DNA from 3 places in the Pseudomonas sp. NPDC089554 genome. Region 3 is predicted to be linked to each of the others. Evidence: riboswitches for the same ligand, from Rfam matches in the RefSeq annotation. Region 3 holds a riboswitch; each other region holds the start of a gene.
What was found. A riboswitch is a leader RNA that binds a small molecule or an ion and turns the genes downstream of it on or off. The one in region 3 is predicted to bind cobalamin.
Positions count from the first base shown of each region.

Region 1 (9,815 bases), on a different contig from region 3:
CTGGGCTTCATGCGGGTAGCGCCGGCCGCGCTCCAGCAGCCACCGTCGCGCCTGTTCCAAGGCAGCGAACAGCGGCGTACCACCGCCCGCCCCCAGCGCTTGCAACCAGGGCTGCAACGCCGCAGAAGCCTTCAGGCCATGGCGTTGCCACTGGGGGGTAGCGCCGCTGGCGGTCAGCAACGCCAGGCGGGCGCGCTGGCGATAGGCCTGGTCGAACAACTCGGCCAATACGCCCTTGGCCTGGGCCAAGGACTGGTGGCGACGCGTCGAGGCCGACGCATCGACGATCACCAGCCACAGTTGCGCAGCCGGTCCCTGGCGCTGTTGCCAGCACAGGTCCTGGCGCTGGCGTGGTCGCCCCTTGAGCAGGGTCGCCGACCAGGCGATGCTGCCTTTGCCTCGGCCCGCACGTCCACGCGCACCGGCAAGCTTGCCAACACCCGGCCTGGCATCCGCCGCAACGGTGTCACGGGGGCGGATGCTCAGGGCTTTTTTATCCAGTGGGGCACCTCACGCCGGGCGGCGCTCGCCACTGGCTGAGCGGGTAACGCCCCCCAGTCGCCCTGCCCGGCTTGTGTGTCTTGGCGCTGATCGGTGCCTGCCGGTGGCGTCGACGTCGCGGATGGCGCTGACGCTTCGCGGCGGCGATGGCGCAAGGCGAACTCGGCCACAGCCTCTACATCCCCTTCTTCGATTGCATCGCTTGCACGCCATGCGGCATGTGCCCGCGCCGCACGCAGCCAGACCAGGTCGGCACGCAGGCCATCGACCCCGGCAGCGAAGCAGCGCTCGGTGATCCAGGCCAAGGCCTGGTCGTCGAGCGCAATGCCAGCCAGGCGCTGGCGCGCCGCCCGGCAGCGCTCGCGCAACTGCGCCTGGGCGTCAGCCCATTCGCTGCAGAACGCCTGTGGGTCGCTGTCGAACGCCAGGCGTCGGCGGATGATCTGTTGCCGCGCTTCAGGGGCCGGCAGACCTTCGAGCGCAACGTTCAGGCCAAAACGGTCGAGCAGTTGCGGGCGCAACTCGCCTTCTTCCGGGTTCATGGTGCCGATCAGCACGAAACGGGCCTCATGGCGGTGCGAGATACCATCGCGCTCGATGCGGTTGGTGCCGCTGGCGGCGACGTCCAGCAGCAGGTCTACCAGGGGGTCGGGCAGCAGGTTGACCTCGTCTACGTACAGCACGCCACCATCGGCATGTGCCAGCACACCCGGCGAGAAACGCGCCTGGCCCTGCCCCAGTGCGGCGTCGAGGTCGAGGGTGCCGACCACACGTTCCTCGGTCGCACCCAATGGCAGGGTCACGAAAGGCCCGGCACCCAGTAGATCGGCCAGGCCCCGCGCCAGGGTGCTCTTGGCCATGCCACGCGGGCCTTCGATCAATACGCCGCCGATCTTCGGGTCGATGGCGGTCAGGCACAGGGCCAGCTTGAGATCGTCGGCACCGACCACGGCGGCCAGGGGAAACTGCAAGGGTTCGCTCATGTCAGGCATCTTCCTCGCCCTCGAGCAGTTGCTGCTCCAGGGCTTCACGGTATTCGTCAGGTGGCGCCTGCCACAAACCGCGCTGCTGGGCTTCCAGCAAGCGCTCGGTGAGGTCGTGCAGGGCTTGGGGGTTGTGTTCGCGCATGAAGTCGCGGGTGGCCGGGTCGCGCACATAGGCATCGGTCAGGGCCTGGTAATGGTGGTCGTCGATCAACTGCGTGGTAGCGTCGAAGGCGAACAGGTTGTCCACCGTGGCTGCCAGCTCGAAGGCCCCTTTATAGCCATGGCGCTTGACCCCGTCGATCCACTTGGGGTTCAGCGCGCGGGCGCGGATCACCCGGTTCAGCTCTTCCTTCAGGGTGCGGATGCGCGGGCGATCGGTCTGGCTGTGGTCGCCGTGGTAGCTGGCCACCGTGTTGCCGCCCAGGGTTTCTACGGCCGCCAGCATGCCACCCTGGAATTGGTAATAGTCGTTGGAATCGAGCAGGTCGTGCTCGTGGTTGTCCTGGTTTTGCAGCACCGCCTGCACGTTGGCCAAGCGCTCGGCGAACTGGGCCCGCGCCGGGGTGCCTTCGTCGGCACTGCCATAGGCATAGCCGCCATGGTTCAGGTACACCTCGGCGAGGTCGCTGCGCTCGTGCCACAGGCGCCCATCGATAGCGTTCTGCACCCCTGCGCCATAGGCGCCTGGCTTGGCGCCGAACACCCGCCAGCCGGCCTGGCGGGCGGCCTGCTCGGCCTCGACGCCCTGCGCCAGCAACGTGTCGCGCTCGGCACGCACCCGGGCAGCCAGCGGGTTGAGGTCTGCGGGCTCGTCCAGTGCCGCTACGGCCTGTACTGCGGCATCGAACAGGCGAATCAGGTTACCGAAGGCATCACGGAAGAAACCAGAAACCCGCAGGGTCACATCCACCCTGGGACGGTCAAGCAAACTCAAGGGCAGGATCTCGAAATCATCCACCCGCTGGCTGCCGGTGGCCCACACCGGGCGCACGCCCATCAGTGCCATGGCCTGGGCGATATCGTCACCGCCGGTGCGCATGGTGGCGGTGCCCCACACCGACAGGCCGAGCTGGCGCAGGTGGTCGCCGTGGTCTTGCAGGTGGCGTTCGAGAATCAGGTTGGCCGAGGCGAACCCCAGGCGCCAGGCGGTGGTGGTCGGTAGGTTGCGCACATCGACGGTATAGAAGTTGCGCCCGGTGGGCAGCACGTCCAGGCGGCCACGACTGGGGGCGCCACTGGGTCCGGCAGGCACGAAGCGCCCGGCCAGTGCGGCCAGCAGGCCATCGATTTCTGCCGCGCCGCAGGCATCCAGGTTTGGCGCCACCTGCTGTACCAGCGCCTCCAACACCACCCTTACCGGTTGCCAGGCAGCATCCTCGGGCAGTTGCAGACGGGCGTCGAGGGCCTGTTCGATCAGGCCCAAGGCAAGCTGCTCCAGACGCTCACGGGTATCGCCACAGGTGCGCCACAGGGCTGTGTCCAGCGCTTGCAGTGTTGCTGGCCGTGGGCCGCTCCAGGGTTGTCCCAAGTCGCAGTCGAGCGGGTCGAAACCCAACCTCAATGCCTTGGCCAAGGCACGCACCAGGCTGGCATTGCCCCCCCGGCCATCGCCACGCTCGACCCGCAGCAAGGCCAGCAGCGTATCGATGCGCAGCCGCCCGCTGGGCGACTGGCCGAACACGTGCAGGCCATCGCGAATCTGCGACTCCTTCAGGTCGCACAGGTAGGTATCCAGGCGCGGCAGCCACAGCGCGGCGTCGTCCAGTTGCCCTTCCAACTGCAACTCGCGGTCGATGTGGTTGGCCTTGACCAGCTCGAGGATATCGCGCTGCAACTCCCTCGCTCGGCGCGGGTCGAGCAGCTGCGCTTCGTAGTATTCGTCGGCCAGTTGCTCCAGGTGGCGCAAGGGGCCGTAGGTTTCGGCGCGGGTCAAGGGTGGCATCAGGTGGTCGATGATCACCGCCTGGGTACGGCGCTTGGCCTGGGCACCCTCGCCAGGGTCGTTGACGATGAACGGGTAGATGTTCGGCAACGGCCCGAGCACGGCGTCCGGCCAACACTCGCGGGACAAGCCGACGCCCTTGCCCGGCAGCCACTCCAGGTTGCCGTGCTTGCCGACGTGGATGAGCGCATCGGCGGCAAAGCCATTGCGCAGCCAGAAGTGAAACGCCAGGTAGGCGTGTGGTGGCACCAGGTCGGGGTCGTGGTACACCGCGCTGGGGGCGACCTGGTAGCCGCGTGCCGGCTGGATGCCGACGAAGGTCAGGCCGTAGCGCAGGCCGGCGACCATCATGCGTCCGGCGCGGAACATCGGGTCTTGCTCGGGCGCGCCCCAGCGCTCGAGCACCGCACGCTGGTTGGCATCGGGCAATTGTGCGAAGGCGCGGTGGTAGTCGTCCAAGCTCAGGCTTTGGGCACAGGGACGTTGGTCGAGATGGTCGAGGTCGTTAGTCACGCCGCCGAGCAATTGCTGGATCAACGCCGTGCCGCTGTGCGGCAGGCCAGCCACCGGGTAGCCCTGTGTTTGCAGGGCTTGCAGGATATTCAAGGCAGCTGCCGGGGTGTCCAGACCGACGCCGTTGCCGATGCGGCCATCGCGGGTTGGGTAGTTGGCCAAGACCAGGGCCACACGTTTCTGCGCGTTGGGCAGGCGCGCCAGCTCGACCCAACGGCGGGCCAGCTCGGCGACGAAATCCATGCGCTCGGGGTGGGCGCGATAGCAGACTACATCCGACTGGCTGCGCTCGCTGCGCCAGGCCAGGTCCTTGAAGCTCACCGGCCGGGTGATGATGCGTCCGTCCAGCTCCGGCAAGGCGATGTGCATGGCCAGGTCGCGCGCGCCCAGGCCTTGCTCGCTGATCTCCCAGCCGGGCTGGTTGTCCTGGGCGCAGATCGCTTGCAGCACCGGAACATCGCGGCGCAACGGGCGCAAGTTGGGCTGCTCCGGGCTGGACAAGGCAAAACCGGTGGTATTGATGACCACTTCGGCCCCCACCTCATCCAGCCAGGTTTCGACCTGTGTAAGGCAGCCTGCCTCCTTGAGGCTGGCCACGGCGATGGGCAGCGGGTTTAGCCCCGCCGCCTGGAGCCGCTGGCAGAACACGTCGATGAACGCGGTGTTGGCGGCTTGCAGGTGCGAGCGGTAGAACAGCAGCGCTGCAACGGGCTGGCCGACGCTCCACTGGCCGAACCAATCCTCGGGCACGGCGCTGGGCTTGTCCGGGTGGTAGACCGTGGTGCGCGGCAGCGGCTGCGGCGCATCCCAGGCGTAGTCTCGGCCCAGGTACTGGCTGGCCAGGCAATGGAACAGATTCACCGCGTTGGCCTTGCCACCTTGGCGCAGGAAATGCCACAGCCGCTCGGCCTGCTCGCCATGTACCGTGCCCAGGTCGGTCAGCTCGGGGTCGGGGCGGTCATCCCCTGGCACCAGGATCAACTGCACCCCGCGCGCGGCCAGTTCGACCAGTTGCTCGACGCCATAGCGCCAGTAGCCGACGCCGCCGTGCAGCGACACCAGGATCACCTTGGCATGGCGCAGCACCTGGTCGACGTACAGGTCGACCGAGGCGTGGTTCTGCACCTGCATGGGGTTGGCCAGGCGCAGGCTGGGGAAGTCGTCCGGCAGCTGCTCGGCGGTGTCGGCGAGCAGTGCCAGGTGTGAATCGCCGCTGCAGAGGATCACCAGTTCGGCGGGGGTCTGACCGAGGTCGGCGATGCTGTCGTCCGGCACGAAGCCGCCGGGCTGGGTCCGCAGCAGGTGCATGGCTTAGGCGCCCAGGGCTTGGCGCAGGCGCGCTTCCAGCTGCACGGCATCGAGGTCCTGGCCGATCAGCACCAGGCGGGTAATACGCGGCTCATCGCTGCGCCAGGCGCGGTCGAAGTGCTTGTCGAAGCGGGTACCTACGCCTTGGATCAGCAGGCGCATCGGCTTGCCGGGGATGGCAGCGAAGCCCTTGGCGCGCAGGATGCCGAACTCGGTGACCAGCTGGGTCAGAGCATCGAGCAGCAGGCTTTCGTCGGCCTCGGGCAGGTCGATGGAGATGGAGTCGAAGGCGTCGTGATCGTGGTCGTCGTGGTCATCGTCGTCGTGGTGCGAGTCGTGATGGGTGCGGCGGCCATCGATGTGCACCTCGGACTCGGCACCGATACCCAGCAACACGTCCAGCGGCAAGCGGCCGCTGCTGGCCTCGATCACCTTGACCGCAGGCGGCAGTTCCTCGGCCACCTCGGCACGGACCTTGGCAAGGCCTGCGGCGTCGATCAGGTCGGCCTTGTTCAATACGACCAGGTCGGCGCTGGCCAGCTGGTCGGCGAACAGTTCGTGCAGGGGGGATTCGTGGTCGAGGTTGGGGTCGAGCTTGCGCTGGGCGTCGACCTGGTCGGGGTAAGCGGCGAAGGTGCCGGCGGCGACCGCGGGGCTGTCGACCACGGTAATGACGGCATCGACAGTGCAGGCGTTGCGGATTTCCGGCCACTGGAAAGCTTGCACCAGGGGTTTGGGCAGGGCCAGGCCGCTGGTTTCGATGAGGATGTGGTCGAGGTCGCCACGGCGTGCGACCAGTTCGCGCATGACCGGGAAGAACTCTTCCTGCACGGTGCAGCACAGGCAGCCATTGGCCAGTTCATAGACGCGGCCGTTGGCTTCTTCTTCGGTACAACCGATGCTGCATTGCTTGAGGATTTCGCCGTCGATACCCAGCTCGCCGAATTCGTTGACGATCACCGCGATGCGACGGCCTTGGGCGTTGTCGAGCATGTGACGCAGCAGGGTGGTCTTACCTGAGCCGAGGAAGCCGGTAACGATGGTGACGGGGAGTTTGGCCAGTGTTTTCATGTCGCGATGCCCTTGGCAGCAGTGGCGCGGGCATGCAGGACGATAGCCACGGACGCTGCTGGCCGGGCACGTTCGTCACCGGATCACCCCGCCCGGTTGAAAGTCGAAAACGTTACGAGGCAGGTCTCCTGGCTTGCACCCTACCGGCCTGTGGCCAGTCGGACGACGCCTTCCCGCGTGATACGCAGTGGCTATGTCGGCCCTTTGGATGCTTACAGTTGCGGGGGCAGCCGCGGCTTGTACCGCGTTCCCGTCTTAGCTCCGGCTGGCGCCGGAGAACCTCGAACTGGCAAGGCTACGCAGTGGTTGGCGGGTGGTCAACCGTGGGATGGCGAGTGGCTTTATTTATGCACCACACGCCCCAGCCCGCCCCTGCCCGGCTTTAGCTTTAGCTTTGGCTTTGGCTTTGGCTTTGGCTTTTGATCTTGATCTTGATCTTGATCTTGATCTTGATCTTGATCTTGATCTTGATCTTGATCTTGATCTTCGCGACTTCCAGAAGGCCGAGCGGAGGCGTCTGGAGGGCCCTGGCGCGCAGCGCCCTTCGGCGTAGCCGAAGTCGCGAGATGTAGACTTGCGAAGCAAGTCGTAGGCCGCGAAGGCCCGTAAGACGCCGGAGCGAGGGAACCCGGAGCACAGCGTAGGGCCGTATGGGGGAGCAAGCGGTTTTTGCTTACTTTTTTCCAAGAAAAAAAGTAAGTCGCCGTAAGGGCGAAAAGGTGAATGAGCGCCACCAAAGCAAATGGATATTCACCCAACGCCCGCGCCCCAATCCCAATCCCAATCCCAATCCATTGATTAGAATTGACTGAAATATTTCCTCATGATTTGCTAGCACATTGCGTTCGGGTGCCCCCAATCAGGGGGTGAAACGGGAAACCGGTGCGTCGCAGGCCCCACCCAGGGCCCGACAACTCCGGTGCTGCCCCCGCAACGGTAAGCGAGTGAAGCGTCTGAACCACTGTGCCCCCGCCAAGGCATGGGAAGGTGACGCCATCAGGGACCCCACCCCCACCTCGCAAGCCCGGAGACCGGCCCAACGCTCAATGATCACCCCGCGGAGGGCGGGCGCTGTCGCATTCCCCTGGGCCAACCACGCCCGGGCGCGCCGCGCTTGTCCGCTGCTAAAAAAGCAGAGGAAAGCGTCATGCCCATCACCAGCGCCAAACACAGCATCGCCACCCCCGTCAGCCTCAGCCAGCGCCTCGTAGTGGCCATCGGCGCCAGCCTGCTGGGCCTGTGCCTGGTCTACTTCGCCGGTTTCTCGCATATCGAGGCCGTGCACAACGCCGCCCACGACACCCGCCACAGCGCCGCCTTCCCCTGCCACTGAGTAGCCCGCCCATGATCTCGCGAATCGCCCGCACCGCCGGCTTCAGCGGCCTGCTCGCCGCCCTGTTGCTGACCCTGCTGCAAAGCTTCTGGGTCGCCCCGCTGATTCTTCAGGCAGAAACCTACGAAAGCGCAGGCCCCGCTACCGAACAGCATGACCATGCGGGCGAAGCAACGGCCGCCCACACCCACGAGCACAGCGAAGAGGCTTGGTCGCCGGAAGACGGCTGGCAGCGCATCCTCTCCACCACCGGCGGCAACCTGGTCGTCGCCGTAGGCTTCGCCCTGATCCTCGCCGCCCTGTACAGCCTGCGCGAGCCCGGCCGGGTCAGCACCGGCGCACTCTGGGGCCTGGCCGGTTTCGCAGTATTCTGCCTGGCGCCGACCCTCGGGTTGCCACCGGAGCTGCCCGGTACCGCCGCCGCCGACCTGGGCCAACGCCAGACCTGGTGGGTCGGCACCGCCGCCGCCACCGCCGCCGGCCTGGCCCTGCTGGTGTTCGCCAGGCACTGGCTGTTCAAGGTCGCCGGCGTCGTGCTGCTGGTGGTCCCGCACCTGATCGGCGCACCACAGCCAGAAGTGCATGAAAGCCTCGCGCCCGAGGCGCTCGAGTCACAGTTCGTGATCGCCTCGTGGCTGACCAACGCAGCCTTCTGGGTTGCCCTGGGCCTGCTCAGCGCCTGGCTGTATCGTCGCGCAAGCCACGCCTGATGAGCCAACACGCCAGAGTGCCGGCGCTGTATGCCGGCTTTGGTTGTCGCAGCGGCTGTCCGGTCGAAGCACTGGACAACCTGCTACGCCAAACCCTCGCGGCGCACCAACTGCCCCTTTCGGCCCTGCGCGGCATCGCCAGCATCGACAGCAAGGCGCACGAACCTGGCCTGCTGCAACTGGCCGAACGGCTTGCCCTACCGCTGGTGGTATTCACTGCCGAACACCTGCTGCCGCTGGCTCCCCAGCTCAGTCACCGCTCCAGCACAGCCTTCGAGCACACCGGTTGCTGGGGGGTTGCCGAGAGCTCGGCCCTGGCGTTGGCGCAATCCGAGCACCCGCAGGCCCGTCTAAGGGTCGACCGCCAAGTACTCGGACCCGCTACCCTGGCTATCGCCAGTCGCGAATAATCGCCCTATCCTCCCGCTTTTCAAGGATTTGCCATGACGGTCTATTTCATCGGCGCCGGGCCCGGCGACCCCGAGCTTATTACGGTCAAGGGCCAGCGCCTGATCCGCCAGTGCCCGGTCATCATCTATGCAGGCTCCCTGGTGCCACCTGCCGTGCTGCAGGGGCACAGCGCCGAAACCGTGATCAACAGTGCCGAGCTGCACCTTGAGCAAATCATCGAAGCGATGCGCCTGGCTCATGCCAACGGCCAGGACGTTGCGCGCGTGCACAGCGGCGACCCGAGCCTGTACGGCGCCATCGGCGAGCAGATCCGCCATCTGCGTGCGCTCGGTATCGACTTCGAGATCGTGCCCGGGGTAACGGCCACTGCCGCCAGCGCGGCCCTGCTCGGTTGCGAGCTGACCCTGCCCGACGTGGCGCAGACCGTCATTCTCACCCGCTATGGCGACAGCTCGCCGATGCCGCCCGGCGAGCAATTGGCGGACCTGGCTCGGCACCGCGCCACCCTGGCCATTCACTTGGGTGTCCGGCACCTGCAACGAATCGTTACCGAGCTGCTTCCCCATTACGGCGACACGTGTCCGATCGCCGTGCTGCACCGCGCCAGCTGGCCGGACCAGGACTGGGTCAAGGGCACCCTGGCCGACATCGTCGAACAGGTAGAAGCCAAAGGGTTTCGCCGCACGGCGCTGATCCTGGTGGGCCATGTGCTAGGCGATGCGCCATTCGCCGACTCGGCCTTGTACCGGGCTGGCCACGCACACCTCTACCGCCCTGGCTGACGATTGCAGCCCGCGAGTGATCGGCCCACACTCCAGGCTTTCCTGTCTATCGGAGTAACGCCATGCTCGAGCTGCGCCCCAATTGCGAATGCTGTGACATCGACCTGCCCGGCGACAGCCCGGATGCAGTGATCTGTTCGTTCGAGTGCACATTCTGCCGTCCCTGCGCCGAACAGCACCTGCAAGGGCGCTGCCCCAACTGCAATGGCCAGTTGCTGCAACGGCCAACCCGCGTCGGGACAGCCCTGCAAAACAACC
Region 1 covers NZ_JBNNVR010000004.1:39,160-48,974, reverse strand. The annotation lists gene ACQKPE_RS02515 (vWA domain-containing protein) at 1-387, opposite strand, end outside; gene ACQKPE_RS02510 (ATP-binding protein) at 483-1,484, opposite strand; gene cobN (cobaltochelatase subunit CobN) at 1,486-5,250, opposite strand; gene cobW (cobalamin biosynthesis protein CobW) at 5,254-6,321, opposite strand; cobalamin riboswitch at 6,423-6,620, opposite strand; gene ACQKPE_RS02495 (hypothetical protein) at 6,650-6,874, shown strand; cobalamin riboswitch at 7,152-7,376, shown strand; gene ACQKPE_RS02490 (CbtB domain-containing protein) at 7,469-7,654, shown strand; gene ACQKPE_RS02485 (CbtA family protein) at 7,666-8,364, shown strand; gene ACQKPE_RS02480 (cobalamin biosynthesis protein) at 8,382-8,774, shown strand; gene cobM (precorrin-4 C(11)-methyltransferase) at 8,808-9,557, shown strand; gene ACQKPE_RS02470 (DUF1272 domain-containing protein) at 9,620-9,815, shown strand, end outside.
Region 1: it holds a riboswitch for cobalamin, as region 3 does, so the genes downstream of both, cobW (cobalamin biosynthesis protein CobW) here and ACQKPE_RS06455 (TonB-dependent receptor) in region 3, are expected to answer to the same signal.

Region 2 (9,815 bases), on a different contig from region 3:
AGGTAGAAGGTCTTGGCGCCCTTCTCTTTCGCGATCCAGTCCAGGCCCGCGAGGATCTGCTGGGTGGCCTCTTGGCCGGTGTAGATCACATTCTTCGACTGCTCCAGGCCCTCATAGAAGGTGGGGTAGTAGAGCAGGCCGTTTTCCTTCTCGAACACTGGCAGCACCGCTTTGCGCGAGGCCGAGGTCCAGCAGCCGAACACCGCCGCCACCTTGTCGCCGGCCAGCAGCTTCTTGGCTTTTTCCGCGAAAGTCGGCCAGTCGGAGGCGCCGTCTTCCTGGATGACCTTGATCTGCCGCCCGAGCACGCCGCCCGAGGCGTTGATCTGCTCGATGGCCAGCCGCTCGGCCTGGATCGAGCCGGTTTCGGAAATGGCCATGGTGCCGGTCGCCGAATGCAGCTGGCCGACCGTCACCTCGGTGGCGGTTACGGCAAGCCCGGTAGTGTTGGCCTCTGCGGCCACGGCCAGTTGCCCGAACACGCTGGCCGCGACCAGTGAAAGCGCCGCCGCGCCCAGGCTCAGGCGTCGAGGGAGAAAGCGTTTTGCAGCAGTCTGAGGTGAATCCATGGTTCCGGCTCCTGTATGGGTCGTCGTGCTCGCCGGCGCTCTGGGGCGCCTTGTCGCGAGTGACTGCCAGCATGGGGGGCGGGCCAAAACCTGTGTATACGCAGCATGACGTAAGCGCATACGTCATTTGACGTAGCGCGCAAACAGCGCCACCCGGTCATGCTGACGCCCGCGAGAACAGGACGCCCAACGCCGGGACGCAGGCGGGCCAAGCGACAGGCATGGATGTTGCTGCTTCAACCTTCCATAGCCCCCGTCAGGAGTTGGCGCCGTGCGACCTTCAGGCCCTCAACGCATCGTCAAGATCCGCCGCGACTACAACAGCCTGGTCGCCGACGAGACCATGGAAGACTACGCCCTGCGCTTCACGCCCAAGGCCTTTCGCAAATGGTCCGAGCTACGTATCGCCAATACCGCGCTGGGCGCTGTGTCGTTCCTGGCCCTGGAGGCGATCGGCGGCGCGCTGGTGATGAGCTACGGCTTCAGCAACACCCTGTGGGCCATTCTCGCAGCCGCGCTGGTGATCTTCCTGACCGGCCTGCCGATCAGCTATTACGCCGCGCGCTATGGCGTGGACATGGACCTGCTGACCCGCGGCGCAGGTTTCGGCTACATCGGCTCGACCATCACCTCGTTGATCTACGCCAGCTTCACCTTCCTGTTCTTCGCCCTGGAAGCGGCGATCATGGCCCTGGCCCTGGAGCTGTATTTCGGCATTCCGCTGGCCCTGGCCTATGTCATCTGTTCGGTGGTGGTGATTCCGCTGGTGGCCTATGGCATTACCCTGATCAACCGCCTGCAGATGTGGTCGCAACCTTTGTGGCTGATCCTGTTGCTGGTGCCCTATGTGTTCGTGATCAGCAAGAACCCGGATGTGCTCAGCGACTTGACCGGTTTCGCCGGCCGCGAGGGCGAAGGCGGCACCGTCAACCTGCTGCTGTTTGGTGCGGCATTCAGTGTCGCGCTGTCATTGGTGACCCAGATCGGTGAACAGGTCGACTACCTGCGCTTTCTGCCCGAGAAAACCGCAGCCAACCGCAAGCGCTGGTGGGCAGCGCTGCTGATGGCCGGACCCGGCTGGATCATTCCCGGTGCCCTGAAGATCATGGCCGGGGCCTTCCTGGCCTTCCTCGCCTTGCAGCACGAGGTGCCCATCGAGCGGGCCATCGAGCCCACGCAGATGTACCTGGTCGCCTTTCACTATGTGTTCGCCTCGCCGGAATGGGCGCTGGCGGCGATGACCCTGTTCGTCATCATTTCCCAGATCAAGATCAACCTGACCAACGCCTACGCAGGCTCCCTGGCCTGGTCGAACTTTTTCGCCCGGGTCACCCACAGCCACCCCGGGCGGGTGGTCTGGCTGGTGTTCAACGTGATCATCGCCCTGGTGCTGATGGAACTGGGCGTGCTCGACGCCATCGAGCAGGTACTGGGGCTGTACGCCAACATCGCCATCGCCTGGATCGGCGCGCTGGTGGCGGACCTGGTGATCAACAAGCCGCTGGGGCTGTCGCCCAAGCACATCGAGTTCAAGCGCGCGCATCTGTACGACATCAACCCGGTCGGCGTCGGCGCCATGTCGATCGCCTCGCTGGCGGCGTTCGGCGCCCATTTCGGCTTGTTTGGCGAAACGGCCCAGGCGGCGCCGCCGCTGATCTCGCTGCTGATCGCCTTGGTGGTGACGCCGCTGCTCGCCTGGCTGACCCGTGGCCGCTACTACATCGCCCGCACCAGCCCTGAAGCCTTGCTATACCCCCGTGGCGCGCAGACCAACCTGCAATGCGGCCTGTGCAACAACGCCTTCGAGACCGCCGACATGGCCTGGTGCCCGGCGTACGGCTCGCCGATCTGCTCGCTGTGCTGTTCGCTGGACGCGCGCTGCGCCGACCGCTGCAAGCAACGGGCGCGCCTGTCGATGCAGTTCGAAGACCTGCTCGGCCGCCTGTTGCCCCGCCTGCCCCGCCGCTACCTGCACACGCGCCTGGCGCAGTACCTGGGCTTGCTGGCGATCCTGGTGCTGGGTTTGTCCGGCGCACTTGCGCTGATCTACAGCCAGGTCGCCCACGCCTTGGTCGACCAGTCGCCAGAGGCCTATCGCACCTTGCTGCTGGCCTTTCTCAAGGCCTTCCTGACCTTCTGCGTGTTCGCCGGGGTGCTCGCCTGGTGGGTGGTGTTGACCCGGGAAAGCCGGCGGGTGGCGCTGGAGGAGTCGGAACGCCAGACCCAGTTGCTGATCCAGGAGATCGAGGCCCACGACAAGACCGACCAGGCGCTACAGGAAGCCAAAGAAGCCTCGGAAGCGGCCAATGCCGCCAAGAGCCGCTATGTCACCGGGCTGTCCCACGAACTGCGCACGCCGCTGAACAGCATTCTGGGCTTTACCCAGATCCTCCAGCGCGACCCGGCCACCCCTGCTCAGCACCAGGACCCGCTGGCGACCATCCTGCGCAGCAGCTCGCATTTGCTGTCGTTGATCGACGGGCTGCTGGACGTGGCCAAGATCGAGGCCGGCAAGCTGCGCCTGGAACCCTCGGAGATTCTCTTGCAGCAGTTCTTGAGCGACCTGGAGCAGATGTTCGCCGGCACCGCGCGGGAAAAAGGCCTGGGCTTTCGCCTGGACCTGGTCGGACGCATGCCGACGGTGGTGCGCGGCGACGAGAAGCGGGTGCGGCAGATCCTCATCAACCTGCTGGGCAACGCGGTCAATTTCACCGACAGCGGCGAGGTGTGCCTGCGCGTCAGCTACCGCCGGGAAACGGCGATTTTCGAGGTGATCGACAGCGGTATCGGTATCGCGCCGGAGCAGATCGAGCGCATCTTCCAACCGTTCGAACGCGGTGGCCTGGAACGCCAGGACAAAGGCGTGGGCCTGGGCCTGACCATCACGCGGATGCTGACATCGCTGATGGGTGGGGCCTTGTCGGTCACCAGCCAGCCCGGCGAAGGCACGCGTTTCCAGGTGCGCCTGTTTCTCTCGGAAGTGCGGGTACCCAAGGCGGTCATCGCGCTCGACCACGACGTGGTCGGCTACGAAGGCGAACGCCAGCGCATCCTAGTGGTGGACGATCATATCGAGCACCGCAAGGTCATCGCCGGCCTGCTTGGCCCGCTGGGTTTCGACATGATCGAGGCGGCCAATGGCCACGAAGCCATTCGGCAAGTGTCCCTGCACCACCCGGACCTGATCCTGATGGACCTGTCGATGCCGGACATGGACGGCTGGCAGACCCTGCGCCTGATTCGCCGCAACGCCTTGTCCCAGGCGCCGGTGATCGTGCTGTCGGCCAACGCCAATGCCTTTACCGACGACAAGGACAGCGACCTGGCGTGCATGGAGCACGACTACCTGGCCAAGCCTGTACACCTGCAACAACTGCTCGACCTGCTCGCCCGAAACCTGCAACTGCGCTGGCAACGCCGACCCTTGACCGTCCAGGCCAGCGAGCCGCCGTGCAAACTGCCGCCGCGCAAGGACCTCGAGGAACTCTACGAGCTGTGCGGGCTTGGCTACATGCGCGGTATCCAGCAAAAACTGGACCTGCTCGAATGCAGCAGCACCGACAGCGCCGCGTTCGTCGCCAGGCTGCGCACCCTGGCCAAGGGCTTTCGCCTGGATGAACTCAGCCAGCAACTGAAGGAGGCCCTCAATGAGCGCCCTGACCTCACCCGCTGATCACGGCGTGATCCTGATCGTCGACGACACCCCGGACAACCTCGCGCTGCTCTCCGATGCCCTGGACGCTGCTGGCTACATGGTTTTGGTGGCCCTGGACGGCAGCAGTGCGCTGAGCCGCCTGCAACGCAGGCGCCCCGACCTGATCCTGCTCGACGCCATGATGCCCGGGCTCGACGGTTTCGAAACCTGCCGACGCATCAAGCAGCAGCCCGACACGGCCGACATTCCGGTGCTATTCATGACCGCGCTGACCGACAGCGAGCATGTGGTGGAAGGGTTCGAGGCCGGTGCCATCGACTATGTCACCAAGCCAATCCAGTGCACCGAAGTGCTCGCCCGGGTAGCCTCACACCTGCGCACCGCACGCATCCTGCAGGCGGCGCGGCAAGCCTCGCAACCCATCGGCCTGGACCATGCCCCGGCCTACGGCACGCTGTCGCGCCGCTTCCAGCTCACCGAGCGCGAGGTCGAAGTGTTGCGCTGGGTGAGCTGCGGCAAGACCAACAAGGACATCGCCGATATCTTGCAACTCAGCCCACGCACGGTGAACAAGCACTTGGAGCATGTGTTCATCAAGCTGGGGGTCGAGACCCGTACGGCGGCTATGTCAGTGGCGCTGGCGGCGATGGCAGAACGGGTGTGATTCGACCGCTGATGCCGCGTCTATTGCCCCACCACTTCCAACACGAACGCCAGGAACGCTCGAACTTTGGCCGGCGGGTTGTGCCGCGACGGGTACAACGCATACAACGGAAACACTTCATCCGGCCAATCGGCGAACAACTCCACCAGACGACCTTCAGCCAGCAACAGTTCCGAGCCCAGCGCCATTACCTGGGCCACGCCATACCCAGCCAGGCAGGTGCTGTGCAAACTGCCGGCATCGTTGACCAGCAGTTGCCCGCGTGTGTCGACCTCGACGCGCTCTTGGGCGCGGTGAAACTCCCAGGGAAACGGACGACCACTCTGCGGATCGCGAAACTGGATGCAACGATGCTCGGTCAGTTCAGCAGGCGTGCGTGGCCAACCGAAGCGCTTGAGGTAGGCCGGTGCCGCCACCGTGAGAATGCGGGTATCAAGCAGCTTGCGCGCCACTAGGCTGGAGGCCCGCGGTTCGCCGAAGCGCACGGCTAGGTCGAAACCGTCCGCGACCATGTCGCCAAGACGATCGCGGGTGATCAGCTCGAGTTCCAGCTGCGGGTGCGCATCGAGAAACCCTCCGAGCGCGGGCCCTAGCATCAGGCGAGCGAAGAACGGGTCGACATTGACCCGCAGGCGCCCACGCACAACCTGCGCCCCTGCGGTCACCGAGGTAGCCGCCTCATCCAGCGCTGCCAGCAACGGCACTACCTGTTCGTACAGGCGTCGGCCTTCATCAGTCAGCGTGACCGAACGCGTGGTGCGGTCGAACAGACGAATACCCAGTCGCTTTTCCAACCGTGCCAGTGCGCGGCTGATCCCTGGTTGCGACATGTCCATGACATCGCCGGCAGCCGCAAAGCTGCCGCTGTCGGCAATGGCCACGAATACGCTCATGCCGTTGAGGCTGCGTTCATCAAAGCCCATATTTATGCCGTTATGTCATTTATTAAATGACAGTGATGTTATCGATTAATCAATTGCTGCACCACACACTGGCTCTCATCGCGGCACTGCGCCGCGCTCAATCGGAGCCCCTCTATGTACGTCATCACTGGTATCACCGGCCAAGTCGCCAGCACCGTCGCTCGCAACCTGCTCGCCGCAGGCAAGGAGGTGCGCGCCGTGGTGCGCGATGCTGCCAAGGGCGAGTCCTGGCTGGCGGAAGGCTGCCGCGTAGCGATTGCCGACATGCATGACCGCCCCGCTCTGATCCAGGCATTTTCCGGTGCCGAGGGTGTTTTCGTGCTGTTGCCACCGAACTTCGACCCTAGCCCCGACTACCCTGAAACCCGTGCCATCATTGCCAACCTGCACGCAGCATTGCGTACCTGCGCTCCCCGCAAGGTTGTGTGCCTGTCGACCATCGGCGCCCAGGCCGACCAGCCCAACCTGCTGTCGCAACTCGGCGAGATGGAACGCCAGCTGGGGCAGTTGCCGATACCGGTGACATTCCTGCGCGCTGGCTGGTTCATGGAAAACAGCCTGTGGGATATCGCCCCGGCCCGTGACGAAGGCGTACTGCACAGCTTCCTGCAACCGCTGGACAAACCGGTGTCAATGGTCGCCACGGCCGATATCGGCCGCACGGCAGCGGCATTGTTGCAAGAAGACTGGCACGGCGTGCGCGTGATCGAACTGGAAGGCCCGCAGCGCATCACCCCGCTGGAGCTGGCCAGTACCCTAGGCCGCCTGCTGGGTCGCGAGGTGAAGGCCCAAGCCGTGCCGCGTCAGGCCTGGGAACAGTTGTTTCGCGACCAGGGCATGCATAACCCGCTACCGCGCATGCAAATGCTCGACGGCTTCAACCAGGGTTGGATCGACTTCGCAGGTACACCGCGCCGGGGCAGCACTGCACTAGAGACGGTACTGGCCGGGTTGGTCGAACGTAAGGTTTGAATGCGTCGAGGGCCACTCCGGTTGACGCTTTCCCCCATAAATGCTCAGATGCGCCCCTTGTTCCAGGTGTCCCCTGCCGCCGTGCAGGGGATTAAACGGGAAGCCGGTGCCTCGCCTTGCGAGTAGTCCGGCGCTGCCCCCGCAACGGTAAGCGAGCGATGCATTCGATACACCACTGTGCCAGCCGGCATGGGAAGGTGAATGCCTCATGCCCCTCGCAAGCCCGGAGACCGGCCTGGTACAGCAATTGGCAACTCCCGCGGTGGGCGGGCGCGGGCCGGTGTTCGCGGCATACCCTTGCCATCGAGCCCTCCAGCGCGTCCTCCGTTCGGGTCGAACTCACCTTGCAACGGTCGCAACGCCATGTCCTCCCTTACTTTGCGCATCGAAGACCTGCACTGGGCACCCGGCCCGGGCCAGGCAACGCTGCTCGAAGGCATCGACCTTGCCGTCGGCGCTGGCGAATTCGTCGGCCTGATCGGCCCCAACGGCAGTGGCAAGACCAGCCTGCTGCGCTGCGCCTACCGCTTCAACCGCCCGCACCAGGGGCGCGTGGCACTCGCTGGCGAAGATATCTGGCAGCGCCCACCGCGCTGGGCTGCCCAGCGCATTGCAGTGATGCTGCAAGAGTTTCCCGAAGACTTCGGCCTGAGCGTGCGCGATGTCGTGGCCATGGGCCGCACGCCACACCTGGGGTGGCTGGAAGGCGACCGCGAGCCAGGCCTGGTCGATAGCACCCTGGCCCGACTGCAACTGGACACCCTGGCCGACCAGGCTTTCACACGTCTGTCTGGCGGCGAGAAGCAACGGGTGCTGCTGGCCCGGGCGCTGGTGCAGCAACCCCAGCTGCTGATTCTCGACGAGCCGACCAACCACCTCGACCCACGTTTCCAGCTCGCGCTGCTGCAACAACTGCGCGGCACCGGCCTGAGCCTGCTGGCCAGCTTCCACGACCTGAACCTGGCGGCGGCCTTCTGCGACCGCCTGTACGTCATCGACGCCGGGCGCATCGTCGCCCACGGCACGCCGCACCAGGTGCTGACCGAACACTGCCTGGCCGAGGTGTTCGGCGTGCAGGCGCTGGTCGACCGCCACCCGCTGGCCTCCCACCCACGCATTACCTGGATCACCCCCGCATGAAAGCCCTGCTCCCCTGCCTGGCCCTGATGGCCGCCCTGCCCCTCGCCGCTCAGGCCAGCAACTACCCGCTGACCGTGCGCAGTTGCGAACGCGACGTCACCTTCACCCAGGCGCCGACCCGCGCGGTCAGCCACGACATCAACCTCACTGGCATGCTCCTGGCCCTGGGCCTGCGCGAGCACATGGTCGGCTACAGCGGTATCAGCGGCTGGAAGACCCTAGACCCGGCGCTGCGCAAGGCCTTGGAGGGCCTGCCGGAAATCGCCCCGCGTTATGCCTCGGTGGAGAACCTGCTGGAGGTGAACGCCGACCTGCTGTTCGCCGGCTGGAACTACGGCATGCGTATTGGCGGGCCGGTCACGCCGCAGACCCTGGCGCCGTTCGACATCCCGGTGTACGAACTGAGCGAATCCTGTTCGTGGATCATGCCGCAACGTTCGGCAAGCCTCGAGGATCTGTACCGTGACCTGGACAACCTCGGGCGCATCTTCGACGTGCGCGAACGCGCGCAGGCGCTGGTCGCCCAACTACGCCAGCGGGTCGAGCAGGTGAGTAAGGCGCTGGCCAAGACCGCCGAGCGGCCACGAGTGTTCCTCTACGACAGCGGTGAAGACCGCCCCACCACCTCCGGGCGCCTGGGCATGCCGCAGGCGCTGATCGCCACGGCCGGTGGCGACAATGTGATGGCCGACGTGGCGGCCAGCTGGACCCAGGTTGGCTGGGAAAGCGTGGTAGAGCGCGACCCCGAGGTGATCGTGATCGTCGACTACGGCCCCACCAGTTGGCAGCAGAAGCGTGACTTCCTGTTGCAGCACCCCGCCCTGGGCGGCGTCGAGGCCATTCGCAAGCAGCGCTTCGTGGTGCTGTCATATCTGCAAGTAACGCCGTCGGTGGAGAACGCTGCGGCCATTGAAACCCTGGCTGCGGCCCTGCACCCGCAATTGATCGCGCAGGCACCGCGCTGATGCCTGTGCGTAACCCCGTGGCTTACCGTTGGTTGATCATCGCACTGTTTGCCGCACTGCTGCTGTCATGCCTGCTGTCGCTAGGCTTCGGTGCAGCCCAGGTGCCATTGGCCAAGGTCGCGGGCATCGTGTTGCAGAACGTCGGCCTGGGTGATGGCGGCGACTTCAGCCGTGGCCAGGCGCAGATCGTCTGGCAGATCCGCGCCCCACGTGTGTTGCTGGGCGCGTTGGTGGGTGCCGGCTTGGTGCTGGTCGGTGGGGCGTTGCAGGCGGTGACCCGCAACCCGCTGGCCGACCCACACCTGCTCGGTGTCAGCGCGGGTGCGGTGTTCGGCGCAGTCATGGTGGTGCTGTTCCTGGGTCAGTTCGCGGGCGTCTTCAGCTTGCCGCTGGCGGCCTTCCTTGGCGCGCTGGGCAGCATGCTGCTGGTGCTGGGCGTGGCCAGCCGGGGTGGACGCTTGGAAAGCGATCGCCTGCTGTTGGCCGGGGTAGCGGTGTCGTTCGTGGTGATGGCGGCGGCCAACCTGCTGCTGTACACCGGCGACCCGCACGCCACCAGTTCGGTGATGTTCTGGATGCTCGGTGGATTAGGCCTGGCGCAGTGGTCGCTGCTATGGCTGCCAGCGCTTTGCGTGATGGCGGGCTTTGTCGTACTGATGAGCCTGGCACGAGCCCTGAATGCACTGATGAGCGGCGAGCAGACCGCTGTGAGCCTGGGCTTCGACACGCGTCGGGTACGTGCCCAGGTGTTCATTGGCAGCGCTTTGTTGACTGGGGTGCTGGTGTCGTTGTCCGGTGCCATCGGCTTCGTCGGCCTGATGCTGCCCCACGTGGCCAGGCGCCTGGTAGGCGCCGAGCATCGTCGCCTGCTGCCGGTGTGTGCGTTGCTGGGCGCGCTGTTCATGGTGTGGGTGGATGTGGGTGCAC
Region 2 covers NZ_JBNNVR010000019.1:31,055-40,869, forward strand. The annotation lists gene urtA (urea ABC transporter substrate-binding protein) at 1-569, opposite strand, end outside; gene ACQKPE_RS08560 (ATP-binding protein) at 841-4,242, shown strand; gene ACQKPE_RS08565 (response regulator) at 4,217-4,888, shown strand; gene ACQKPE_RS08570 (LysR substrate-binding domain-containing protein) at 4,909-5,811, opposite strand; gene ACQKPE_RS08575 (NmrA family NAD(P)-binding protein) at 5,926-6,783, shown strand; cobalamin riboswitch at 6,831-7,036, shown strand; gene ACQKPE_RS08580 (ABC transporter ATP-binding protein) at 7,147-7,923, shown strand; gene ACQKPE_RS08585 (ABC transporter substrate-binding protein) at 7,920-8,888, shown strand; gene ACQKPE_RS08590 (FecCD family ABC transporter permease) at 8,888-9,815, shown strand, end outside.
Region 2: it holds a riboswitch for cobalamin, as region 3 does, so the genes downstream of both, ACQKPE_RS08580 (ABC transporter ATP-binding protein) here and ACQKPE_RS06455 (TonB-dependent receptor) in region 3, are expected to answer to the same signal.

Region 3 (9,815 bases):
TTCACGTGGCTGTCGTAATCTGCGGACACCTTCATGTCATTAGGATTACGGCATGCCGCGCCTGCCCACCCTGCTGCTGTGCTTGCTCCCGCTGATGGCGATGGCTGAGCCTGGGGCACTGCGCATCCACGGCTCGAATACCATCGGCGCGGCCCTGGCACCCGCGCTGGTGCAGGGCATGTTGCAGGCCCAAGGCGCGACCGCCATCACCCGCCTACCGGGTGCACAGGCCAACGAAACCGAGATTCACGCCCACAGCCACGACGGCCAGCCCATTCGCGTCGAGATCGCCGCCCATGGGTCGAGCACCGGGTTTTCCGACCTGGGCGATGGCACTGCGGATATCGCCGCCGCCTCGCGTCCGGTCAGCGATGACGAAACTCAGCGATTGCAGGGCCTGGGCGACCTGCGCAGCGCTGCCAGCGAACAGGTGATCGGCCTGGATGGCGTGGCGGTGATCGTGCACCCCGGCAACCGACTGCAACAGATGACCACCGAGGAACTGGCCAGGGTGTTCTCCGGGCAGATCCAGCGCTGGGAGCAACTGGGCGTACCGGGCGGGCCGATACGCCTGTACAGCCGCGACAGCCGCTCAGGCACCTTCGAGACCTTCAAGGCGCTGGTGCTCAGCCCGCTACACCTGGAGTTGGCGCCCCAGGCGCAACGCTTCGAGTCCGCCGACGCCTTGGCCGCCCAAGTGTTGGCCGACCCACAGGCCATCGGCTTCAGCAGCCTGGCCACGACCCACGACGCCAAGGTGCTGGCGATCGCCGAAGGCGAAGCTGCTGCGATGCTGCCGACGCCAGCACGGGTGGCCAGCGAAGACTACCCCCTTTCGCGCAGGCTTTATTTCTACCTGCCGACCAACCCAACCGCCCAGGCCCAGGCCTTGGCCGAGTTCGCCCAGAGCCCGGCAGGACAAACCATCGTCGCGGCCCAGGGCTTCGTGTCCCAGCAGGTCAAGGCCCAGCCGGTCGTCGACCAACCCGACATGCCACCGGCCTACCGGGCATTGGTCGGGCAGGCCCAGCGCCTGAACGTCAACTTTCGCTTCCAGCAAGGCAGCGCCAGCCTCGACAACAAGGCCCTGCGGGACGTGCAACGGGTGGTGGAATACCTGCGCCAAGCCGGCAAGCTGAACGACAAGGCGGTGCTGGTAGGCTTCGGCGACCCCAAGGAAACCCCGGGTCGCGCTGCCCTGCTCTCACGCCTGCGGGCGATGGCGGTGCGCCGCGAGCTGGCGCGCCATGGCGTGGAAGCCCGCGAGGTGACCGGCCTGGGCGACGAACTGCCGGTTGCGGGTAACCACCAACAGCAGGGCCGCCTGCGTAACCAGCGCGTCGAGGTGTGGGTCTACTGAGGCTGGCTCAAGGCATCGCGAAAGCGCTGGGTGCTGGCCACTGCCAGCCCTAGCCCGGCCAGCGCCACCACACCGCCCACCAAGCCGATGTTTGCCACGCCCAGCTGGCTGCTGACGATGCTGCCCAGCAACGCCCCGCCGCCAATACCGATGTTGTAGATGCCGGAGAACAGCGCCATGGCCACGTCGGTGGCGTCGGAGGCCAGTTTCAGCGTCTTGGACTGCAACGACAGGCTGAAGCTGAGGATCGCCACGCCCCAGAACATGCTGAGCACGGCGAGCACCGGGAACTGCCCCGACAGCGGCAACAGCAACAGCAGGCACGTCGCCAGGCCGCCAATAGAGCCGATCAGAAAGCCCTGGGGGAAACGCTCGCTGTAGCGGCTGAACAGCAGCGAACCGAACACCCCTGCGCCGCCGAACAGCAACAGTAGCAAGGTGGTGCGTTCACCACCGATCTGCGCGACATGCAGGGCAAATGGCTCGATGTAGCTATAGGCCGTGAACTGCGCGGTGATCACCAGCGTCACCAGCACGTAGGTAATCACCAGCGCCGGGCGCCCGAACAACACCGGCAGGCTGCGCAAAGAGCCGGAGTTCTGGCTGGGCAACAATGGCAGCGACTTCATCAGGCACAGCATGGTCACCAGCGCCACCCCGGCAATGCTCAGGAAAGTGATACGCCAGCCCAGCGCCTCCCCCACCACACGCCCCAGCGGAATGCCCAGCACCATCGCCAGCGTGGTGCCGGTCGCCAGCAGGCCCAATGCCTTGGCCTGCTTGCCCGCCGGGGCCACGCGCACCGCAAGCGACGCCGTGATCGCCCAGAACACCGCGTGCGACAAGGCAATGCCGATGCGGCTTAACAGCAACATTGCGAAGCTCTGCGACAGCCATGACAACAGGTGGCTGACGATAAACACCAGGAACACGAACATCAGCAACCGACGCCGCTCGATATTGCGGGTGAGCAGCATCATCGGCAACGACGCCAGGGCCACCACCCAGGCATAGATGGTCAGCATCAGGCCAACCTGCGCGGTGCTCATGTCGAAACTGCGGCCGATGTCGCTGAGCAGGGCCACCGGAACGAACTCGGTGGTATTGAAGATGAAGGCCGCCAGCGCCAGCGCGATCACGCTCAACCAGCTACCACCTTGCACGGGGGCGGGCATCGTCGGGGGAATGGGTCCATTCATGGATACAGGTACAGCTCCGCAGGCATAGCAACACCACGCGCACCACTGGCCACGGGGGCGGCAGCGGGTGCACGGTGTTCTTATTGGAAGGATTACCCGGCATGGTACGCGTCAAGGGCGGGCCTCACAACCACGAGGCAGCGGCACGTGCCAGGGTGCTGGACAGCCAATGGGGGAAAATGCGACTGTCCGGCTTTCAATCCAGGGCTCCGTCATGCAGTTGACCCGCCACCTCGATGCCAATGCCACGCTCTGCTCGCTGGTCCGCAGCTTGGCCGGACGCGCAGGCTTCGTCCCGACCGCCCTGCCCCAAGTGAAGGTCATGTTGTGGAACCACTACGTGGCCAGCAGCCCACAGCTCTATGAACCGAGCCTGATCATCCTCGCCCAGGGCAGCAAGCTCGCACGCCTTGGCCCACGCACGTTCGAGTACGGCGCGGGCCACTACTTGGTGCAGGCGCTGTCGGTACCCTTCATGTGCGAGACCTTCGCCACCGACGAAACGCCACTGCTGGGCGTGGCCGTGGACATCGACCGGGTCATGCTGGGGGAGTTGGTACAGAGCATGGCGCTGCCACCGGACGCCTCGGTGCAGGCGCAGACGCCGCAGTCGATGAGTTCAGCCGAACTGGATGCACCGATGCGCGAGGCGGTCGAGCGCCTGCTGCGCTGCCTGCTGGACCCGCTGGAGGCCAAGGTGCTGGGGCCCGCCCGGGTACGTGAGGTGCTGTATGCCGCGCTGCGCGGCTCGCAGGCTGGAGTGTTGCGCGCACTGGTAGAGCAGCAAGGGCACTTTGCCCGTATCGGCACGGTGCTGAACTACGTGGGCGAACACTACGCCGAGCCGCTGAGCGTCGAGACCCTGGCAGGCCTTGCCAACATGAGCGTGTCGACCTTCCACGAGCATTTCAAACGCAGCACCGACCTGGCGCCCATGCAGTACCTCAAGCGCCTGCGCCTGCTGAAGGCGCAGCAGATACTGACCCGTGAAGGCCTGGGCGTGGCACAAGTGGCGCACCGTGTGGGTTACCAGAGCACCTCGCAGTTCTGCCGCGAGTACAAGCGCCAGTTCGCCCGCAGTCCAGGTGAAGAACTCAGCTACCAGGGCCAGCCAGCCTGAGCCCCGGGCCCTACTGACGCTCGACCATCGCCACGATCGTCGCACGCAGCTCGTCTTTAGCCTGCTGTGGCGTCAGCTCACCCATCGCGGCAGCCTGCGACAGGCACTCTACCGCGCCCATCAGCAAACGCAGCCCCGCCACGCTGATGGTTCCGCTGGCCGAGAATGGCCGCAGGGCTTCGCGACACTTGGCCAGGAACACGTCCTCATAAGCGCGCTTGAGTGCCTCCATCTCGGGCGAGCCTTCCAGGGCCGCCGTCAACCCGGGAAGCTCGCGCCCCTGGGTCATCACGCAATCCACGTAGGCCTCGGCGATTACCCCGGCACGGCTTTCCAGAGTTGCCTGGCAGGTGGCCAGGGCCACCTCGAGCATGGCCGTCTGGCGGGTGTCGTACTCGCCATACAGGGCCGCCAGCAGGCCCAGGCGGGTCTCGAAATGGTCATACACCACGGGCTTGGTCACGCCCGCCTGCTCGGCGAGACGCCCCAGGCTCAGGGCGTCGCTACCCTCTTGGCGCAACAGTTGCCAGGCTACATCGAGCAACTGTCGACGGCGATCCTCACGTGACATCCGCTTGCGCGGGAGCTTTTCTATGCTTGACATCAATAACCTACCAAAAGTAACTTACTAAACGTAACTTACCCCGAGTATATAACGCTCGAGGCCGTCATGCACAGACCCTGCGGAGAAGCAACATGCATGCCCTGATCGTCGTCGCCCACCACGACAAGCAATCCCTCACTCATGCCCTTGCCCAGCAAGTGGCCAAGGGCCTGGCCAGCGCCGGGCACACCAGCGAAATCGCCGACCTGATCGCCGAAGGTTTCGACCCGGTGTTCTCCAAGGCCGACCACGCCGTGCACCACGGCCTGGCCACCCCACCGCCAGATGTGCGCGCCGAGCAGACACGCATCGACCGCGCCGACACCCTGGTGCTGGTCTACCCGGTCTACTGGTGGTCGATGCCCGCGCTGCTCAAGGGCTGGGTCGATCGGGTGTTCAGCAATGGCTGGGCATTCGGCTACAACGCCGATGGGTCCACTCGAAAGCTGCTACGGGGCATGAAGGTGCACCTGCTGGCCGTCGCTGGCGCCGACACCGGACTGTTCCAGCGTCACGGCTACAGCGAAGCGATGCGCGTTCAGATCGAGCACGGCATGTTCGACTACTGCGGTGCCCAGGTGCTGAGCTCGACCCTGCTGACCGACAGCGAAACGCAAGACCCAAAAGCCCACCTGCGAACCGCGTTGGCAGTGGGTGAGCAGCTGTTCGCCGAGGTCAGTCCGTCAACGACCATTCGGCCAACGGCCAGTAACGCCCCTTACGCGACTCGTACAGCGTGAACTGACGGGCATTGAGGAAGAACTCCGGTGCCACGCCGGCTTCAGGCGGCTGGCCACGAAAATCCCGTGACAGGGTCAGGTGCGGCCGGTACTCGCGGCTAGGCCCCGCAAGGCCCAGAGTCAATGCTGCCTGCTCCAGGGCATAGACCAGCTGGCGCAGCACCGCAGGTGTATCCCTGGCGCCCAGCACCAGTGCGCCCGCCTTCGGCCACGCCTGCAACTGGTCGAGCAGCAGACGCAGCGGTGCGCCGGGGCGCTTGACCTGGTCAACGGCCGCGCACAATGCGGGCACCTGGATGGGGTCGACATCGCCGAGGAACAGCAAGGTCACATGGAAGTTTTCCGTCGGCACCGGCTTGCCGCTGCGCAGGTTCAAGCCGCGCCGCCATTGGGCGACGGCGCGGCGCTGGGTCTCGCCGATCGACAGGGCGAAGAACAGCCGCTTGAAAGGGGCGCCGCTGGGGCGTGCGTCCTGGGGCATGGGATCTCCTGGGCGGATAAAACGTTTGCGCCGTCGCTCGCGCTCAACGTAACAATATGTTCAAAGCACGGCGATGATTGTTTATGCTGGCGAGCTCAGGCCATGGCGCATGGCCATTTTCGACAAGTATCCGTCCATGAAAATTGCACTCGTACTGATTTTCGCCCTCTCGATCGCCTATGTGCACCTGCGCGGCCGCGTGCGCCACAAACTCACCCGCCAACTGGGCGACCACTCCAGCTTCCTGGCCCCGGTCAACAGCTTCCTCTACCTGTTCTCCCGCCACCCGGCCAAGCCTTACCTGCCGGTCGAGGCGTTCCCCGAGCTGCAACCGCTCAAGGACCATTGGCAGGAAATCCGCGAAGAAGCGCAGCACCTGCTGCATGCGGGCGAAATCAAGAAGTCTGACAACTATGACGACGTCGGTTTCAATTCGTTCTTCAAGACCGGCTGGAAGCGCTTCTACCTGAAGTGGTACGGCGAGAGCCACCCTTCGGCGATGACCCTGTGCCCACGCACCACCGAGTTGCTGCAAGGCATCGGCACCGTCAAGGCAGCGATGTTCGCCACCCTGCCGCCAGGCGCCAAGCTGGTGCGTCACCGCGACCCCTATGCCGGCTCCTATCGCTACCACCTGGGCCTGGACACACCTAACGATGATGGCTGCTACATCAATGTGGACGGCGAGAAGTACGCCTGGCGCGACGGCGAGGCGGTGGTGTTCGACGAGACCTACATCCACTACGCCGCCAACACCACCGAGCACAACCGCATCATCCTGTTCTGCGACATCGAACGCCCGCTCAAGTACCGTTGGGCCACCGCCTTCAACCGCTGGTTCAGCCGCAACGTGATGGCCGCCGCTGCAGCGCCGAACGACGCCAACGACAAAACCGGCGGCATCAACCGCCTGTTCACCCGCATCTACAAGATCCGCGAACGCGGCAAGGCGATGAAGAAACGCAACCGCACCCGCTACTACCTGGAAAAGTGGGCCGTGGTGGCTGGCTTGGTGCTGGTGTTCATCTATATCTGAATCTTCGTGTAGCCTGGGCGCTCCTACCAACCTGACCAGGTGAAGACAATGAGCATGATGGACTGGGACGCCTACCGTAAGCAGCTGATGGCCGGTATCGGCGACCTCAAGCACCTCTCCCCCGACACCGTCGCTGGCTATGCAACCGCCAGCGGCGCCGGCGCCAAGACCAACCACCTCGACGCCAAGACCCGCGAACTTATCTCCCTGGCAGTGGCTGTTACCACCCGCTGCGACGGCTGCATCGCGGTGCATTCCAAACAAGCCGTCAAGCATGGCGCCACCCGCGAGGAAATCGCCGAGGCGCTGGGCGTGGCGATTGCCGTGAACGCCGGTGCCGCGCTGGTCTATTCGGCACGAGTGCTGGATGCCGTGGGCAAGCCCGACGCGTGAATGCCCTGGCGCCGCCAGCCTTGCACGGTGGCGGCGCAACACCCAGACTGGCGCCCTCCCCGCACAGGTACCCGCATGATTCACATTCGCCCCATGGCCATGGACGACTTCGAGCGCTTCTGGCCAACCTTCCAGGCCATTGCCCAGGCCCGTGAAACCTACGCCTACGACCCCGACCTGAACCTCGAGCAGGCGCGCCAGCTGTGGCTGGAGCTGCCGTTGCACACGCTGGTGGCCGAGCAAGATGGCGAGCTGCTCGGCAGCTACTACCTCAAGGCCAATGCCGCTGGCCCCGGCGCCCATGTCGGCAACTGCGGCTACATGGTCTGCGAGGCGGCGCGCGGGCGCGGCGTGGCGCGGCTGATGTGCGAGCACTCGCAGAAGCTGGCGCGCCAGGAAGGCTTCCTGGCCTTGCAGTTCAACTCGGTGGTGGCCAGCAACGAAGCGGCGGTGGCGCTGTGGAGCAAGCTCGGCTTCGAGACGGTCGGGCGCCTGCCCAAGGCGTATCGCCATGCCCGCCTGGGGTTGGTGGACTGCCTGGTGATGTACAAGTGGCTGGCCGATGAGCCGGTGGTTGAAAAACCGCCACTGCTGATCGGGCGCAAGAATATCGAGGCGCGGGTATCGCGCCGACGTGGGCGATAAGCCATCACTCGCCCCATCTGCATTCCTTTTACCTATTCAAACGATTGACTACCCACCTGTTCGATGGTCATATGCGCGCCAGTTTCAGGTGTCCTGCGCCGCCGTGCGCAGGGTGAAACGGGAAGCCGGTGCGTCTTCATGACCAGTCCGGCGCTGCCCCCGCAACGGTAAGCGAGCGAACCCTTCGACACACCACTGTGCGCAAGCATGGGAAGGTGAAGGCTTCATGACCCTCGTAAGCCCGGAGACCGGCCTGAAGCTTCGGCTTTGTACGAAAAGTGCCTGCGCAGCGATCCTGCTGCGTTGAAAACAGGCTCGGAATGCTCATTGACAACCAGTCAAGTCGAGCGCGACTCCGACCGTTCCTCGCCTGTTTTCGCCTTGCAGGATCGCTGCTCGGCGACTTTTCGCACAAACCCAAGTTGGCAAACCCGCGGTGGGCGGGCGCAGGCCGGTGTTCGCGTGCGCGCCTGCGTGCGTGGTTGCTCGTCTTTGCGTTGTTTCCACCGGGATCCATTCCGTCCTGCAACAGTGGAACGACATGTCCCGTACCTACAAGCTTCATACCCTGGCGGCGTGCCTCGCCGTCTCGCTCCCGGCCCTGGCCGAAGAGCCTGGCAAGGGCGTCCTGGCCCTGCCCTCGACCGCCATCACCGATACCCTCGACGAGCAGAAGGTCGACCTGGCCACCCCGACCAAGGCCGGCTCGCGCCTGAACCTCAGCGCCCTGGAAACCCCGGCCAGCACCAGCAGCATCACCGCCGAGCAAATCCAGCAGCGCAACAACGTCACCGTACAGGACGCCGTGACCCGCTCCCCCGGCATTACCTCCATCGGCACCCCCGGCAACGGCAACACCGCCCTCTCCGCCCGCGGCTTCACCGGCCACACCTCGGTGATGACCCTGTTCGACGGCGCGCGCCTGTACACCGGTGCCGGCACCCAGACCTTCCCGGTCGACCCGTGGATGGTCGAGCGTATCGACGTGATCCGCGGCCCGGCCTCGGTGCTCTACGGCGAAGGCGCCACGGGTGCGGTGATCAACGTGATCCCGAAAAAGCCCTTTGCCGGTGAGATCCGCAACCACCTGCGCCTGGGCTACGGCTCCTGGGACCGCCAGCAACTGGGCCTGGACAGTGGCGGCAGCCTGAGCGAGCGTCTGAGCTACCGCGTCACCCTCAACAAGCAGGAAGCCAACGGCTGGGTCGACCGCACCGACTCACGCAGCCTGGCCCTGAGCGCCGCGCTGCGCTTCGACGCCACCGACGACCTGAGCTTCACCTTCGCCCATGAACGCGGTGACCTGGAGCCGGCCAACTACTTCGGCACGCCACTGATCAACGGCCATTACCGCGACAGCCTGCGCAAGAAGAACTACAACATCCAGAACGACGTGCAGCGCTACCACGACGAATGGACCCGCTTCAACACCGACTGGACCCTGAGCGACAGCGTCAGCGCCAGCAACCAGCTGTACTACATCAAGAGCCGTCGCCACTGGCGCAACGCCGAAGACTACAGCTGGGACCCAAGCCGCGAGCAACTGGCCCGGGAAAGCTTCCTGGAGATCAAGCACAACCAGGAGCAGATCGGCGACCGCCAGAGCTTCACCTTCGACCACGCGCTGTTCGGCATGGCCAGCAGAACCGTGGTGGGTGCCGAATACAACAAGATCCGCTTCAACGTCGACAACAACTCGCCCTACATCGATGTCGGCGGCGACTACATCGACCCGTGGAGCCCGGCCCCAGGTTGGTTCCAGAGCCAGTCGGTGCTGCGCCCGCAAACCCTCTCCACCACCCACACCTTCGCCCTGTTCGCCGAGAACCGCACGCAACTGACCGAGCGCCTGTCGCTGGTCACCGGCGTGCGCCGCGACCAGAACCACATCGACCGCGACAACCTGGTCAACGGCACCCGCGTCGACCGCAGCCTGCAAGGCGGCAACTGGCGCGCGGGGCTGGTGTTCGCGGTCACCGACGACCTGTCGCTGTACGGCCAGTACTCCACCAGCGAAGACGGGGTCAACAACCTCATCAGCCTGAGCCCGGCGCAGATCGACTACGACCTGACCGAGTCCAAGCAGACCGAACTGGGCCTCAAGCAGCGGTTCTGGGAAGGGCGTGGCGAATGGACCCTGGCGGCGTACCACATCGTCAAGAAGAAGCTGCTGGTCTACGACCCGGTCTTCAATACTCAACAACAAGCCGGCCAGCAGACCTCCGACGGCCTGGAAG
Region 3 covers NZ_JBNNVR010000013.1:41,704-51,518, reverse strand. The annotation lists gene ACQKPE_RS06500 (substrate-binding domain-containing protein) at 53-1,360, shown strand; gene ACQKPE_RS06495 (sugar transporter) at 1,354-2,559, opposite strand; gene ACQKPE_RS06490 (AraC family transcriptional regulator N-terminal domain-containing protein) at 2,774-3,679, shown strand; gene ACQKPE_RS06485 (TetR/AcrR family transcriptional regulator) at 3,690-4,283, opposite strand; gene ACQKPE_RS06480 (NAD(P)H-dependent oxidoreductase) at 4,376-5,023, shown strand; gene thpR (RNA 2',3'-cyclic phosphodiesterase) at 4,959-5,504, opposite strand; gene lpxO (lipid A hydroxylase LpxO) at 5,641-6,540, shown strand; gene ACQKPE_RS06465 (carboxymuconolactone decarboxylase family protein) at 6,589-6,933, shown strand; gene ACQKPE_RS06460 (N-acetyltransferase family protein) at 7,009-7,578, shown strand; cobalamin riboswitch at 7,648-7,849, shown strand; gene ACQKPE_RS06455 (TonB-dependent receptor) at 8,120-9,815, shown strand, end outside.